3 regions of the Streptomyces sp. NBC_01474 genome follow, and region 3 is predicted to be linked to each of the others. Evidence: riboswitches for the same ligand, from Rfam matches in the RefSeq annotation. Region 3 holds a riboswitch; each other region holds the start of a gene.
What was found. Region 3 has a riboswitch for cobalamin ahead of OG758_RS40345 (HoxN/HupN/NixA family nickel/cobalt transporter). Riboswitches for the same ligand answer to the same signal wherever they lie in the genome.
Positions count from the first base shown of each region.

Region 1: it holds a riboswitch for cobalamin, as region 3 does, so the genes downstream of both, OG758_RS35535 (cobalamin biosynthesis protein) here and OG758_RS40345 (HoxN/HupN/NixA family nickel/cobalt transporter) in region 3, are expected to answer to the same signal.
Region 2: it holds a riboswitch for cobalamin, as region 3 does, so the genes downstream of both, OG758_RS07075 (ABC transporter substrate-binding protein) here and OG758_RS40345 (HoxN/HupN/NixA family nickel/cobalt transporter) in region 3, are expected to answer to the same signal.

Region 1 covers NZ_CP109449.1:7,795,068-7,800,508, forward strand. Annotated here, with positions in the region: gene cobN (cobaltochelatase subunit CobN) at 1-602, opposite strand, end outside; gene OG758_RS35530 (cobyric acid synthase) at 599-2,173, opposite strand; gene OG758_RS35535 (cobalamin biosynthesis protein) at 2,170-3,111, opposite strand; cobalamin riboswitch at 3,223-3,364, opposite strand; gene OG758_RS35540 (hypothetical protein) at 3,475-3,696, opposite strand; gene OG758_RS35545 (inorganic phosphate transporter) at 3,712-4,971, opposite strand; gene OG758_RS35550 (lysozyme) at 5,161-5,441, opposite strand, start outside.
Region 2 covers NZ_CP109449.1:1,479,592-1,485,032, forward strand. Annotated here, with positions in the region: gene OG758_RS07055 (CbtA family protein) at 1-216, opposite strand, end outside; gene OG758_RS07060 (CbtB domain-containing protein) at 237-458, opposite strand; gene OG758_RS07065 (ABC transporter ATP-binding protein) at 731-1,525, opposite strand; gene OG758_RS07070 (FecCD family ABC transporter permease) at 1,537-2,631, opposite strand; gene OG758_RS07075 (ABC transporter substrate-binding protein) at 2,628-3,623, opposite strand; cobalamin riboswitch at 3,770-3,967, opposite strand; cobalamin riboswitch at 4,071-4,294, shown strand; gene metE (5-methyltetrahydropteroyltriglutamate--homocysteine S-methyltransferase) at 4,461-5,441, shown strand, end outside.
Region 3 covers NZ_CP109449.1:8,824,613-8,830,053, reverse strand. Annotated here, with positions in the region: gene OG758_RS40360 (GNAT family N-acetyltransferase) at 1-215, shown strand, start outside; gene OG758_RS40355 (inorganic diphosphatase) at 264-803, shown strand; gene OG758_RS40350 (ArsR/SmtB family transcription factor) at 829-1,191, opposite strand; cobalamin riboswitch at 1,281-1,504, shown strand; gene OG758_RS40345 (HoxN/HupN/NixA family nickel/cobalt transporter) at 1,534-2,628, shown strand; gene OG758_RS40340 (YoaK family protein) at 2,671-3,384, shown strand; gene OG758_RS40335 (hypothetical protein) at 3,476-4,174, shown strand; gene OG758_RS40330 (sensor histidine kinase) at 4,707-5,441, shown strand, end outside.

The sequences.
Region 1 (5,441 bases), 1.0 Mb from region 3:
GAACCGCAGTACACCGGAAGGGAGTTGACGCCACGTGCCTCGATCGCGTCGCACAGCGTGTCCACGAACGCGGTGTTCCCGGACAGCTCGTGGGCGCGGTAGAAGAGCACGCCGACCGTCGGACGGCCCTCGACGCGCGCACGGCGGCCGTGCACCCCGTACTCGGGCATCTTCTGCGGCTCGGCGCTGTGCCGCTCCTGCGTGCTCCCGGTCCGGCCGTGCCCGCCCCGCAGCACGTCCTGGCCGAGGAAGCGGGCCAGTTCGACGAGGTTGCCGGTACCGCCCTCGACGAGATAGCGCAGCGACTCGGCCACGGCGCCCGCGTGCACGGTCGACTCGGCCATCAGCTCCGCGTCCGGGACGCTCTCGCCGCCGAGCAGGACCGTCGGCACGCCGGACGCCTTCAGCGCCGCGAGCCCGTCCTCCCAGGCGCGCTTGCCGCCGAGGAGCCGTACGACGGCGATGTCGACGCCGTCGAGCAGCTCCGGCAGTTCGCTCTGCACGTCGACGCGGGTCGGGTTCCCGATCCGGTAGGGGGCGCCGGAGGCCCGGGCTGCCAGCAGATCGGTGTCTGCGGTCGACAACAACAACACTGTGCTCATGCGGGCGCTCCCGGTGGAATGAAAGGCAGTCCTGACGGAGCGCCGGACTCGATGAGCCGCCACAGCGCGTCCGTGTCCGCGTGTTCTTCGATCAGATCGCCGAGCCGGTCGAGCTGCTCCTCGCGCAGCGCGCCGAACGACGTGTCGGGCGACGGCACGAATCGGCGGCCCGCGGCGGCCGCGACCTCGCGCAGGAACGCCCGGCGGAAGCCGTCCGCCTCCAGCGAGCCGTGCCAGTGCGTGCCCCAGACGGAGCCGACGCGGCACCCGTCCAAGAAGGCTTCTCCACCGGCGATTTCGGCGACCCCGTGATGGATCTCGTAGCCCTCGACGAGCTCGCCGAGGGCCTCGCCGACGGGCCGGGCGAGGGTCTTCTCGCGCTCGAACCGCACCCGTACGGGCAGCAGTCCGAGCCCGTCGACGGCGCCCGCGCGTGACTCGACGTCGTCCTCGATGCGCTCGCCGAGCACCTGGAAACCACCGCAGATCCCGAGGACCGGGCGCCCCTCGGCGGCCCGGCGCGCGAGGGCGTCGGCGAGGCCGCGCTCGCGCAGCCACTGAAGTGCCTTGACGGTGCCGCGCGTTCCCGGCACGACGACCAGGTCCGCGTCGACGAGCTCCTCGGCCCGGTCGACGAACCGCACGACGACGCCCGGCTCCGCGGCCAGCGCGTCCACGTCGGTGAAGTTCGACATCAGCGGCACGGCGCACACGGCGACGCGCAGCACGTCCTCGCCGACGGGGGCCGTCGTCTGTGACTCGCGCACGGAGCCGCGCAGCGACACGCGCAGCCCGTCCTCCTCATCGATGCCGAGGCCGTGCTGGAAGGGGAGCACTCCGTACGTGGCGCGCCCGGTCAGGTCCTTGAGCATGTCGAGGCCGGGTTCGAGCAGGGAGACGTCCCCGCGGAACTTGTTCACCAGATAGCCGGCCAGCAGCTCCTGGTCCTCGGGCGCGAGCAGCGCGGTCGTGCCGAAGAACGACGCGAAGACACCGCCGCGGTCGATGTCGCCGACCACGAGCACGGGCAGCCGTGCGGCCCGCGCGATCCCCATGTTGACGATGTCGGTGCGGCGCAGGTTGATCTCGGCGGGAGAGCCCGCCCCTTCACAGATCACGGCGTCATAGCTGCCCCGGAGTTCCTCCAGGCATCCCACGACGGTGTCGAGGAGTGCGGCCTGGCGCCCTCCGTGCAGCGCCTTCCCGGGGGACACGGCACCTGACAGCGGCTTCACCGCGGGCCCGGACTCCCCGAAGAACCCGCGAGCGCTCAACTCGCCGACCGGCTTGCCCATGAGCACCACCTGGCTGCTCCGGTCGCTGCCCGGCTTCAGCAGTACGGGGTTCATCAGGGCGCTCGGCTCGACGCGGGCGGCCTGCGCCTGCATGGCCTGCGCACGGCCGATCTCGGCGCCCTCGCGCGTCACGAAGGAGTTGAGGGACATGTTCTGTCCCTTGAACGGCGCGACCTTCACCCCCTGCCGCACCAGCCACCGGCAGATGCCCGCGGTGACGACGCTCTTCCCGGCATCGGACGTGGTTCCTGCCACCAGCAGTCCGCCACCACTCACGACTTCCCCCTCCGCAAAAGTGCCCGCCCGGCGACACACACGCCGAGGGCCAGCCAGGTCACGCGCCGCGAAAGCCGCGCCGCCCGCTCGACGTCGGCGGTCTCCACGGACCGGCCCGACGCGTTCAGTACGGGCCGGTGCTCGACCCGCCCGCCGTACGACAACGTGCCCCCGAGCCGCACCCCGAGCGCCCCCGCGAACGAGGACTCGACGACACCGGCGTTGGGGCTCGGGTGCAGCCGCGCGTCCTCGCGCCACGCGGTGAGCGCGCCGCGCGGACGGCCGCCCGCGACCGCGGCGAGCACCCCGGTCAGCCGCGCCCCCGGCCAGCCGGCCACGTCGTCGAGGCGCGCGGAGGCCCAGCCGTAACGGCGGTACCTGGCCGACTTGTGCCCGACCATGGCGTCCAGCGTGTTCACGGCGCGGAAGGCGACGAGCCCGGGGACCCCGGCGACGGCGCCCCACACGAGCGCGCCCACGACGGCGTCGGAGGTGTTCTCGGCGACGGACTCGACGACGGCCCGCGCGATCCCGTCCGCGTCCAGGGCCTGCGGGTCGCGCCCGCACAGATGCGGCAGCCGCTCGCGCGCCGCGTCCACGTCACCGGCGGCCAGCGCGCCCCCGATGGCGCGCGCCTCGCGCCCCAGCGACGTACCGCCGACGACGGCCCAGGTGGCGGCGGCGGTCAGTGCGACGGAGGCGGCGGGGGAGCGGCGCACGGCGCGCGCGGCGAGGCCACCGGCGACGGCGGCGCCCCCGGCGCACACGGCGGTGTGCAGTGCGCCCCACCCTCGGTGGTCACTCCACAGCACTCGCTCGACGGCGCCCGCGGCCCGCCCGAACGCGGCGACCGGATGCCCGCGGCGCGGATCGCCGAACAGGAGGTCACCGAGGAGTCCGGCGGCGCTGCCGTACGCGAAGACGCGCTCGGCTCGCACGGTCAGCCCGCCGCTACGGCGAACGGAACCCTTGTACTCGTTCTCGGCGGGAGGACCCGCAACTGGCAGCCGCGCATGGCGATATGTCCTCACTCAGGGTGTCCACGCCCTGGTTGGAAGAGACCGGCGGCGAGAGTTCCTGGCTCGCGGGGATCACTCCCCGGTGACAGTGGCGGGACCGCGCCGGATTCACACCGGCTTCCTCTCCTGCTGCCGTAGATGGCCCCGGAAGTCCACCACGCTCCGCGAACGCCCGTCAACTTGCCGTTGACCTGCGAAGGGAGAGTGTGCTGAGGCACACACGAAGCGGGGTGCGGGACGCCTTCGCGTCCCGCACCCCGCACTCCTGCCGGTTACCTCCGGTCAGGCGACGATCAGGAAGATCCCGTACCCGACGGCCGCCGCGCACAGGGCGAAGCAGGCGTACGCGCCGGAGACGGCCAGCGCCGTCGAGTTGCCCTGGGCCGCCGCCGACTCCCGCTTGGTGAGGCCGACGATGCCGAGGGTGAACAGGCCCACGAGGGCCACCGTGATCACGAGGCTGACTCCGAACACGGAGCCGAGTGCTGCCCAGTCGATGTGCATAGCGCTGCTGCTTCCTTAGACCGTGGCCGGTCGCGCGGGCTCCGCCGAGGGCGGGGCGGGCGAGGCGGGGATGGTGGTCTTCACGTCGGTGTCCAGGTCGGCGACCGTGCCGGTGGGCGGCGGGGTGACGGCCGCGATCGCGGTGGTCACGACGCCGGCGGGCTCGTCGGTGACGTCGTCGTCCGTGACGTTCGTGTGGTCGATCGAGTTGCGCCGGGACAGCGCCCAGATGGTGCCCGCGCCGGCGATCAGGAGCAGCGCGGTGACGGCGACGCCCCACGAGCCCTGCTTGGTGAGGAACTCGGCGCCCGCACCGACCAGACCGGCGGCCGGCAGGGTCAGGCCCCAGGCGATGAACATGCGGGTCGCGGTCGACCAGCGGACGACGCCGCCCTTGCGGCCGAGGCCCGAGCCCATCACGGCGCCGGAGCAGACCTGCGTCGTGGAGAGCGAGAAGCCGATGTGCGAGGAGGCGAGGATCGCGGTCGCGGCGCTGGTCTGGGCGGCGAAGCCCTGCTGCGGCGCGAGGTCCGTGAGGCCCTTGCCCATGGTGCGGATGATGCGCCAGCCGCCGAGGTAGGTGCCGAGCGCGATGGCCGTACCGGCCGAGACGATGACCCACATCGGAGGGTTCGCGCCGGGGTTCAGGACGCCGCCCGTGATCAGGGCGAGCGTGATGATGCCCATCGTCTTCTGGGCGTCGTTCGTCCCGTGCGCCAGCGAGACCAGGCCCGCGGAGGCGATCTGCCCGGCGCGGTAGCCCTTGGCGGTCGCCTTCTGGTCGGTCTTGCTGCCTATCCGGTACGTGAGCCGGGTGGCCAGCATGGCGGCGATGCCCGCCACGAGCGGCGCGGCGACGGCCGGGAGAAGGATCTTGGTGACGACGGTGCCGCCGTCGATCGACGACCAGCCCATCGACATCACGGCGGCGCCGATGAGGCCGCCGAAGAGAGCGTGGGAGGAGCTGGAGGGGAGCCCCACCAGCCAGGTCAGGAGATTCCACAGGATGGCGCCCACCAGCGCCGCGAAGATGACCTCGGTCTTGAGTCCGTCCTCGTTGATGATGCCGCCGGAGATCGTCTTGGCGACCTCCACGGAGAGGAAGGCTCCGACGAGGTTCAGCACGGCGGACATGGCCACCGCCGTCTTGGGCTTGAGAGCGCCGGTCGAGATGGTGGTGGCCATCGCGTTGGCTGTGTCGTGGAAACCGTTCGTGAAATCGAACACGAGAGCGGTAACGATCACGATCCCGAGGAGAAGCGTGATGTGTTCCATTTACCCAGGCTTCTGTTGGACGTCAGTGGCTCGGCGACCGTAGGCAATCTGAGTGAACGGAAGATGAACTGGGGCGGGCGGTGCGGTGACCCGAAGCGGAGTGCCGCCACTCCGTTGAGAACGGGGCGGCGGCACGGGGTCGTCCGTGAAGCGGAACGGTGGCCGAATCAAGCGGAAGTGAGCCCTCCGCTAGCCGCGGGCGAACCTCCGCAGCTGGGCCTGCGAACCGTTGAAGAGATTCTGGTCACCCGGCAGTCCGCCGCTGTTGTCGTACTGCCAGAACGTCCAGTACGGCCAGCCCGAGGGCAGCGCCCCGGCGGACTCGTCGTAGTGGGCCAGCCATAGCGCGTGGTTGCCCGCGAAGGCCGTGCTGTTGCCCGTGCAGTTCTTCCGCCAGCGGTAGTTGGTGTAGATCACCGGCCGGCGGCCCGTCCTGCGGCGGACCTCGTCGCTGAACGACCTGATCCAGG
Region 2 (5,441 bases), 7.3 Mb from region 3:
CAGGATGCCGGTGGCGAGGCCCGCGGTGGACTGCATGCTGCGGCTGACGAGTTCGACCTCGTGGTGGTGCGCGGGTGCGTGGGCCTCCTCGTAGCCGATGGCGCTGTCGACGCTGGGTTCCCCGAGGAGGTAGGCGACGACCAGGGCGAGCAGACCGGCGCCCAGGCCGGCGAGCATGCCCCGTACGAGGAGGTTTCTCACTGTTGCGGAGTTCATGAGCTTTGCGGCGTCCCTCGTCAGTGGCAGGGGAAGCCGAGCAGGTGGCGGGCGTCGTGCACCCATTCATGAACGCTCTCGCCGGAGACTACGGCGGTGGCGCCCTGTTCGGCGCCGACGAAGTAGAGCAGGACCAGCATCAGGATGCCGAAGAAGGCCGCCCAAGGGGCAATCGCCTTCAGGGGCAGGGCTGCGGGAAGAACGGGGGTGGTGGCTGTCGGCTGAGCGACGGTCTGCGCCATGGCAGGACCTCCTCTGGGAGTTCGCGTCCCATCTCGGTGGTGCACAAGTACGACAGCTGCGGGTCTGACTCGCGAGGTCCCCGCCCGTCCGGGCGAGTGGCTCGTCTCACAGTGGCGCGACCGTGCCGGATTCCCACCGGCTTCCGCGTTGCCGTCGTCAATATCGGTCAGACCGTACCGCGTAAGGGGCGCACGGCCAAGACCGGGCCCTTCGCCGTGATCTTGCTCATGGTCGCTGCCAGGAGACCTGGTGTGCGGTATGCAGTGCCGTCTCAGGGAGCGGACGCCCTCAGGAATCGGATGTACGGGCGCTCCCCCGGCTCGGCGGCCGGGAAAACGGTCGCGCGCACTCCGTAGACCCGCGCTATGAGCTCTTCGGTGAGTACGTCACAGGGGGTGCCGGCCGCGATCACACACCCCTGACGGAGCACGACGAGCTGGTCGCAGTACATAGCGGCCAGGTTGAGGTCGTGCAGGGCGATGACGCTGGTGAGCCGGAGTTGTGTGAGCAGGTCGAGGAGGTCCAACTGGTGCTGGATGTCGAGGTGGTTGGTCGGTTCGTCCAGGAGGAGTTCGCGTGGCCGCTGCGCGAGGGCACGGGCGATCTGGACGCGCTGGCGCTCGCCGCCGGAGAGGGTGTGCCAGTGCCGGTGCGCCCGGTCGGTGAGATCGGTGCGGGCGAGCGCGGAACGTACGGCCTCCTCGTCCTGCGCCGACGGTGGCATCCATGCCCTGCGGTGCGGGACACGGCCCAGACGTACGACGTCCTCGACCGTCAACTCGACCTGAGTGTCGGCCTGTTGCTCGACCACGGCGACGCGTCGCGCGAAGTCCCTGCGGCCGACGGTGCTCAGCGGTGAGCCGTCCAGGGTCACCGCTCCGGCCTGGGGGGTGATGAGGCCCGCGAGCAGGCGCAGGAGCGTGGTCTTGCCCGAGCCGTTGGGTCCGATGAGGCCCGTGATACCTCCGGGCGCCGGGTGCACGCTCACGCCGTCCAGGATGAGGTGTCCGCCGGTTTCACGGCGGACCCGGTCGGCCCGCAGCCCGTCGGCCGTGGTCGTGCGCATGGTCGGAACGGTCATCGGCGCAGACTCCGGGTGCGGTACAGGACGAGGACGAAGGCCGGTACGCCGATCAGCGAGGTCACCACGCCGACCGGTACCTCCTGCGGGTCGAGGACGGTGCGGGCGAGCGTGTCCACCCACACGAGGAAGACCGCGCCTGCCAGCGCCGTCACCGGCAGCAGCCGGGCGTGCCCCGGACCCGCCAGGGCCCGCGCCGCATGCGGCAGCACCAGGCCGACGAAGCCGATCGCGCCGGCCGAGCTGACCAGCGCCGCCGTGAGCAGGGCGGTCGTGCACAGCAGGACCAGGCGGGTGCGGGCCACGTTCACGCCGAGCGACGCGGCGGCGTCCTGCCCGAACGCGAAGGCGTCGAGCGTACGAGCGTGTGCGACGCAGATCACGAGCGCCGCCACGAGCAGCGTCAGGCACATCCGGACGTCGGTCCAGCCCGCCCCGCCGAGCGAGCCGAGCAGCCAGAACAGGACGCCGCGCGTCGTCTCGGCATCCGCCGCGGTCAGTACGACGACGGAGGTGAGCGCGGAGAACAGTTGCATGGCGGCCACCCCGGACAGCACCACACGGTCGGTGGAGCCGCCGAGAGCCTGGCTGAGCACCAGTACCAGCGCGAAGGAGACGACCGCGCCGAGGAAGGCGCCGCCCGAGACCGACAGGGCGCCGCCGCCGACGCCGAGTACGACGACCAGGACCGCGCCGGTCGAGGCGCCGGAGGAGACGCCCAGGACGAAGGGGTCGGCGAGCGGATTGCGCAGCAGCGACTGCATCACGGCGCCGCACACCGCGAGCCCCGCGCCGCACACGGCGGCCAGCAGCGTGCGCGGCAGCCGCAGGTTCCACACGATGCCGTCGCGGATGGGGGTCAACTGCGGTTCGCCCAGGCCGAGGTGGGCGGCCACGGCCGACCAGACATCGGTCATCCCGATGTCGGCCGGGCCGATGGTGATGGCCAGGGCGACGGACACGATGAGCACCGCGAAACCGGATGGCCAGGCGAGCACGCCACGCACCGCATGAAGCCGCTTCCCGGTGGCGGATGACGGCACCGCCTCAGGGGGCGCCCCGGGGGGTGGGGCCGGCGCTTCCACGCTCATCCGGCGAGGCCGAACGCCCGCAGTTTCGCGGCGACTTGCTCCACACCCTCCACCGTTCGGATCGTCGGGTTCATGGCCTGCCCGCTGAGCAGCACGTACCGCTTCTTCTTCACGGCTGTCATGTTCTTGGTCACGGCGTTGGACTCGAGGAACTCGATCTTCTTCGCGGCGGATTCGGCGGTCTGCGAGCGGCGCGTGAGATCGCCGATGACGAGGACATCCGGGTCCCGGTCGGCGACCGTTTCCCAGCTGATCTGGGGCCATTCGTCGCGGGTGTCGTCGAAGACGTTCTTCGCCCCCACCTCACGGGTGATGACGCCGGGCGCTCCGCAACAGCCCGCCATGTAGGGGGAGTCGGAGTTGGCGAACCAGTACAGGAGGGTCGTCCGGGAGGCGTCGATGCCGCTGGTCGCCTTCTTCACGCGGGCCTTGAGTGCGGAGACGAGCCGCTCGCCCCGTTCGCGTACGTCGAAGACGGCGGCGAGGTCGCGGATTTCGCCGTAGACGGTCTGCATGCCGAGGGTCTTGGTGCGGGCGCCGTCACCGCCGCCGCTGTTGTCCTTGCCGACACAGTCGGAGGGCGAGAGGTACGCCGGTACGCCCAGCTTCGCGAACTGGTCGCGTGGCGCCACTCCGCCCTTGCTCAGCGTGGCGCCGAACGAGGCGGCGACGAAGTCGGGTTCGGTGTCCAGGACCTTCTCGAAGGACGGATAACGGTCGGCGAGCCGCTCGACCTTCGCGTTCTCCTTCTCCAGTCCCTTCATCACGGGGTCCGTCCAGGTCCCCGTGCCGGCCATGCGGTCGCCGAGGCCGAGCGCGAGCATGATCTCGGTCGAGCCCTGGTCGAGAGAGACGGCACGCTCGGGCGCCGCTTTCACCTCGACCCGCGTACCGCAGTTGTCGAGTACGACGGGATGGCCGGCGGTGCTCTCCTGAGCCGCGGGCGTGCGGGCGGATTCGCCGCTCCCGCCGCAGGCGGCCAGGACGAGCATCCCGGCGAGAGTGAGCGCGGCACGGGGTATGAGGCGGGCGGAGCCACGGCGTGTGACGGGGTGCGCGAAGGGCACAGGGACTTCCTCGATGTCGAGGGCTCAAGCGCGGAGCCCGGTCGCACGGTCTCCCCCGCCGCCCCGACCGGAGCCCGCGAAGGCTGCCAGCAGGTCTTCGGACTCGGGATCACGCGGACGGGGCGCCTTCCCGGGCCGCGTGCGGTCCAGTGGCCGATGCTCCGCCCGTCACCCTCACCGCTGCGCGTCAGCTCCGGATTCGCACCGGATTCCCTGACACATACCTGTCCAAGTCCGCGCAATGCGGGGCAGACGGGCATGAGTTCGACTGGCCTTGGAAAGCTACCACGGCACCCGAATCCAGACGGCGGCCCCTTCTCGCCCGGTGTCCGCGGTGCGGGGCGGGCTCGCGCCGGACCGTCCCGCGTGCGTAGGGTGACCGGTGCAGCTGGTTCGCCCCGTCCGCCAGACGGGAGCGTCGTAAGAGGGAACCCGGTGGGAATCCGGGACTGCCCCGCAGCGGTGAGCTGGAACGACCGCCGTCACACGCACTGGCCCGATGGATCGGGCTGGGAAGCGACGGCCAGTAGGTGTCCGCCCGACATCGGGTGGACGTGCCCGCGAGTCCGAAGACCTGCCCGTTGCCCGTGCGTGAACCATTCGTGCGCGGATATCCCGGTGACCTCGAGGGCGGGTCGGCGTACACACCGAACGGGCGCGCGTGCCCTGCCGTACGCGCCCGCACCGTCCGGTCCGTGTCACCCTTCGCGCTCTCGCCCCGTCTCCGGGATCTCAGGGATTCATCTCGCGAAGGAGATCTCCGTGACCACCAAGTCCTCAGCCGCGGCAGCACGGGCCACCGTGCACGGCTACCCGCGCCAGGGCCCCGCCCGCGAACTCAAGAAGGCGATCGAGGGCTACTGGAAGGGCCGTGTCGGCGCCGACACCCTCCGCTCGACCGCCGCCGGCCTGCGCCGCGCGAACTGGCACGAACTGGCCGACGCGGGCATCGGCGAAGTCCCCACCGGTGACTTCTCGTTCTACGACCACGTCCTGGACGCCACCGTCATGGTCGGCGCGATCCCCGAGCGGCACCGCTCCGCCGTCGAGGCCGACGCGCTGGACGGCTACTTCGCCATGGCGCGCGGCACGCAGGACGTGGCACCGCTGGAGATGACGAAGTGGTTCGACACCAACTATCACTACCTGGTGCCGGAGTTGGGCCCCGGGACGGTGTTCACGGCCGACTCCACCAAGCAGGTCGCCGAGCTCAAGGAGGCCCTCGCCCTGGGTCTGCAGGCCCGGCCCGTGCTCGTCGGCCCGGTCACCTATCTGCTGCTGGCCAAGCCCGCGCCCGGGGTGGCCGCCGACTTCGAGCCGCTGACCCTGCTCGACCGTCTGCTGCCGGTCTACGCCGAAGTCCTCGCCGATCTGCGCGAGGCGGGCGCGGAGTGGGTGCAGCTGGACGAACCCGCCCTCGTCCAGGACCGCACGCCGGCCGAACTGAACGCCGCCGGGCGCGCCTACCGCGACCTCGGCGCCCTCACCGACCGGCCCAAGATGCTGGTGGCCTCGTACTTCGACCGGCTCGGCGAGGCCCTGCCCGTCCTGGCCGGGGCGCCGGTGGAGGGGCTCGCGCTCGACTTCACCGAGAGGGCCGCCGCCAACCTGGACGCCCTTGCCGCCGTCGGCGGGCTGCCCGGCAAGCGCCTGGTCGCGGGGGTCGTCAACGGCCGCAACATCTGGGTCGACGACCTGGAGAAGTCGCTGGCCACGCTCGGCACCCTGCTCGGCCTCGCCGAC
Region 3 (5,441 bases):
CCGACGCGGCGCAGGGGCTCGGCATCGGGCGGCTGCTGGTCGCCCACATGAAGGACGAGGCGCGCGCCGCCGGTCTCACCTCGGTCCGCGTGGTCTCGCACCCGCCCGCCGAGGGCTTCTACCGCAGCACGGGAGCCGTCCGCACCGGCACGGCGGCCGCCGATCCGCCCGCCGTGATGTGGGACAGGCCCGAATTGGAGTTCCCGATCGGCTGACGCGCCGGTACTCCCGGGCGCACACTCGGGGTGGACGAGGAGGCCGGCTTGGACAACGAGGTCCGACACACCGACGCAGCCCACGGCACCGACGCGCTCCACGCGTTCGACGTCACCGTGGAGATCCCCCAAGGCTCCCGCAACAAGTACGAGATGGACCATTCCGTCGGCCGGATAAGGCTCGACCGGATGCTGTTCACCTCCACCCAGTACCCGGCGGACTACGGATACATCGTGGGCACCCTCGGGCGCGACGGCGATCCGCTCGACGCACTCGTCCTGGTGGGCGATCCGACGTTCCCCGGCTGCACCGTCGAATGCCGGGCGATCGGCATGTTCGTGATGCGGGACGAGAAGGGCATGGACGAGAAAGTCCTCTGCGTGCCCGCGCACGATCCGCGCCACACCTCCGTGCAGGACATCGAGGACATCCCCGAGTTCGACCGTCTGGAGATCACGCACTTCTTCGAGGTCTACAAGGACCTGGAGCCCGGCAAGTCGGTCGAGGGCTCGCACTGGGAGGGCCGCGACCTCACGTACGCGGAGATCGCCGCCGCGCGCCGCCGGGCCGCCGCCCGACGGGACTGAAACCGGCCATGACGGCGCGCACGTGTCAGTGCGCGCCGTCCGTCGCGCACTGCTCGAGCAGATCCGCGGTCGCCGCGTCGACGACGCGGTAGCGCACGATCCTGCCCTCCTTCTCCCCCTCGACCACGCCGGCCGCGCGCAGCAGCCGCAGCGCCTGCGAGACCGCCGGGTCATTCATGCCCGTGGCCACGGCGAGATCCGACACGGCCAGCGGCCCCGCCCGGTACAGCGCGAGCAGCAGCGCGAGGCGCCGGGGATCGGCGAGCAGGGAGAACCGGTCGGCCCAGGCACGGACATGCCCTGGCTCACCGATGGCGGCGATGGCCTCGCAGACCCGGTGGCCGTCGATCGTGCGGCGGTCGGCGCGCTCGGCAGGGACGAGATGCATGACGCCATCCTCGCAGCCGCCGATGTGATCTTGAATACCCGCGCACACCTATGCAGCTGTGCAGCCTTGCAGGCGTCGCCGACCGGCCTCTACTGTGGGCGGGCCGTGGCGCTCGGGAATTCGGTGACGGTCCCTCAAAGGACCCAGACCGAAGCGGCCCTCGCCACTGTGATCGGGCCCCGGGTCCCTCGGCAACGAGACGACTCGGGACGCCTCGCCCCACCACGCCACTGGCTGCCGCGCGCAGCTGGGAAGGCAGGGGCGGACGCGGACACCCGTCAGCCAGGAGACCGGCCACGGCATCTCACGAAGTGATTCCACGAGGTGTTGGAGCGTGACCGCATGACCCTGCCCGTAAAGCCCCCGGAGACCGGACGCGACGCGTTCCACTGGCGGCGCGAGGACACCGTCCGCACCGCCGGGCTCCTGGCGGTGATAGCCGCACTCCATGTCGTCGCGTTCGGCGTGCTGTTCCTGCTCGTCGTGCCGGAGCACTACGAGGTGGGGTCGAAGGCCTTCGGCATCGGCCTCGGCGTCACCGCGTACACCCTGGGCATGCGGCACGCGTTCGACGCGGACCACATCGCCGCGATCGACAACACGACCCGGAAGCTGATGGCCGACGGCAAGCGCCCGGTGTCGGTGGGGTTCTGGTTCGCGCTCGGCCACTCCAGCGTGGTGGTCGTGCTCGCCGCGCTGATCGCCGGGGGCACCCAGCTCGCCGGGCGGATCATGAACGAGGGCTCCGCCACCCATCAGACGCTCGGCGTCATGGGCACCACCATCTCCGGGTCCTTCCTCTACCTCATCGCGGCGCTCAACCTCGTCGCCCTGGTGGGGATCCTGCGGGTGTTCCGGGCGATGCGCGCGGGCTCGTACGACGAGGCGGAGCTCGAACAGCACCTGGATTCACGGGGGTTCATGAACCGGATCCTCGGCCGGTTCACCAAGTCCATCACCCGGCCTGGCCAGATGTACCCGCTCGGCTTCCTCTTCGGCCTCGGCTTCGACACGGCGACCGAGGTCACGCTGATGGTGATGGCGGGCAGCGGCGCGGCGGCCGGACTGCCCTGGTACGCGATCCTGTGCCTGCCGCTGCTGTTCGCCGCCGGAATGAGTCTGTTCGACACCCTGGACGGGACGTTCATGAACTTCGCGTACCAGTGGGCGTTCTCGAACCCCGTGCGCAAGGTGTTCTACAACCTGGCCATCACCGGCCTCTCGATCGCCGTCGCGTTCCTGATCGGCACCATCGAGCTCGTGGGGGTCCTGCACGACAAGCTCGACCTGCGGGACTCGGTGACCGGCTGGATAGCCGGGCTCGACCTGGACAACGTCGGGTTCATCATCGTGGGTCTGTTCGTCGTCGTCTGGGCGGTGGCCATCGGGTACTGGCGGCTCGCGAAGGTCGAGGAGCGGTGGGCCGTGCGGACCTGATCCGGCGGGCCGCCGGGACCGGGACTCCGTATGGTCGTGCGGGTGAGTGAAGCCAGCGTTCCACCGGCGGAGCCCGCGCCCGTACCACGCAGGTCCGCCCTCCCCGCGGCCCTCACGGTCCTCACGGTCGTGAGCGGCTTCGTCGACGCGGTCAGCTATCTGGGCCTCGGCCGCGTCTTCGCGGCGAACATGACCGGCAACGTCATCATCATCGGCTTCGCCGCGGCGGGCGCTCCCGGGTTCTCCGTCCTCGGGTCGGTCACCTCCCTCGGCGCGTTCCTCGCGGGGGCCGTGTGCGCCGGGCGGCTGACCGGAGTGTTCGCCGGGCGGGCGCGGGCGACCTGGGTGCGGTCGGTGTTCGTCACCGAGGCGGTCCTGCTCGCCGTGGCGACGGCCGTCGCGTTCGCGTGGCCGGGCGGGGCGACGTACACGCTCATCGCCGTCCTCGCATGGGCGATGGGGCTACGCAACGCGACCGTCCGCAAACTCGGGGTCCCGGACATGACCACGACGGTCCTCACGATGACGCTGACCGGGTTCGCCTCGGAGTCCTCGCTCGCGGGCGGCACCGCTCCGCGGACGGGGCGGCGGATCGCCTCCGTGGTGGCGATGCTCGCGGGCGCCACGCTCGGCGCTCTGCTCGTGCTGCACCACGGTCTCGGCTGGCCGCTCCTCGTCGGCACCCTGCTCGTGGCGGCCGCCGCGGCCGGATATCGCGAGCCGGCCTCCGACGCGGACGACATCCGATCGGCCTAACCCTGCGGGCGCCGTCCGCCCGGGCTCACTAGCGTCCTGACCAGGACCGCAGCTCCCTCTGCCGCTGCGGCACAGGGACCGGAGACGCCTCATGTTCTGCCCGATAGCCACCGTCATCACGACGACCGCCTGCCTCACCGCGCTCGCGCCCGGGACCGCAGCCGCACAGCACCCCGTCGCAGCGCCCGCCTCGCTGACCGCACCCGACGCGGTGGGCCGGGTCGGCTCGGTGGGCCGGACGGACCCCTTGAGCCCCTCCGACGACGGGCCTCTCGACCGGGGCTCGGACGACGGGACCCGTGACCGGGGCTCGGCGGACGGAACCCGTGACCGGGGCTCGGCGAACGGCGACTCCTACGCGGAGGCACGCCTGTCGCCGTCCACGACGGTGGGGGCCTCGTCCACCGCCGAGATCACGGTCTACTGCGCCGGCGGCGGGCGCGGCTCCATCACGGCCCGCTCCCAGGCCTTCGCCGCCGGCTCCGTCACGCTCCCCATGTTCGGCGGCGGAATCGGGCAGGACGGGCGCACCCAGTACCGGGGGACGGCACGCCTGGCCGGTGCGGTCGGGAGCAGCTCGCAGGTGTCCGTGGAGGGAGCGTGCCCTGACGGCAGGCCGTGGAGCACCCCGATGAACGTGACACGCGACAACTATCTCGGCGCACGCGCCGGAGTCGGCAGCACCGCGGGCGGCGGCCTGGACCTGGGCCGGATCGGCTTCGGCGCGGCCCTCGCGGGCGGGGCCGCCTGCGTGCTGTGGCGCAGGACGCGCGCCCCGCACGAGGACTGACCGGTCCATCCGCCAACCGTCACACACGAGGCAAGTGCGCCGTACGTCCGTTCCGCCCCTGACCTACCGCGCTTTGCCGACAATCGCCTCCATTGCGGCCGGCCGAACGGCACCCCCGAGGCTCCACATCCATGACGCAGCACTGCGCATCCGGCCGGGGTTGGCTGAAAACAGCCCCCCGGCAGTAACGCGCGAGCCGCTCAGGGCAGCCGTTCCCCGGTCAACTCGCCGGTGAACCCGTCCCGGCCCGAGCGCACTCACGCACAACACCCGTACACCTGTCCCCATTTGGCACACCCCTGGCGGCGAAGGCTGTTACCACGGCCCCCCGACAGGCTGGCGACTTCGCGACGAACTTCGCCGCCGGGCGCTCTGCGCCCATTGTCCCGGTTCTCTCACCGCGCGCGGTGGCTAGCATGAGCGCCACATACGTGCCGGAAGATCACCATCCCGTTGGTGGGACCGGCCGTGCGGCCGACCCGAGCCGATCGGCCACGACCTTCCCGCACGCAAGCACCGATGGGACCGCGGAATGCCAGTGCCTGCCCGCCCGAGGCCGCGCCGAACACCCACGTCGCGGCGCTCCACGCTCGCCGTCCCCCTCGCCGTCCTCGTCGTGGCCGGAGCGGCCGTCGGCGCGGTGACCGCCGCGGCTCCGCAGGCCGCCCGCACCTGGGTGCTCGTCGCGCTTCTGATCAGCTGGCTCTGCGTGGCCGCTTCCCTCATCACCGCCGCGCTGCTCCAGCAACGGGCCCGTGGCGCAGTGGACACCGCGCAGGGTGAATCGCTCGCGCTCCAGCAGCAGTTGACACAGCGCGGGGCCGATGCCGCCCATCTCGTGAACGTCACGCTCCCCTCCGTGTCGAAGCGGCTGCGGGACGGCACGGGCGCCGAGGAGGCACTCGCCGCCACCGCACCGCCCGCGGACCACCAACTGCGCCAGGCACTTGAGGCGTTCACCGCCGAACTGGACGACGCCGTACGGCGCGAGGCGTCCGCGGTGGCCACCGCTCAGGACACGGCCCGCCGGATCGCCCGCACCGACCGCGACCTGGACGAGCTGGCGACCGCGACCCTGCCGGCCGCCGTCGCGGCGCTGCGCGAGGGCTCCACCGCCGACGCGGTCCTCTCCGGCCTCCACCACCCCGACGACGCGCACCTGCGCGCCCTGACGGAGTCCTTCGTACGGGAACTCGCCACCAGCGAGCGGCGGGCCGCGGCCGCCCAGGCCGCCAGCGCCAAGGCCCTCAGCCGGGTGCAGGCCAAG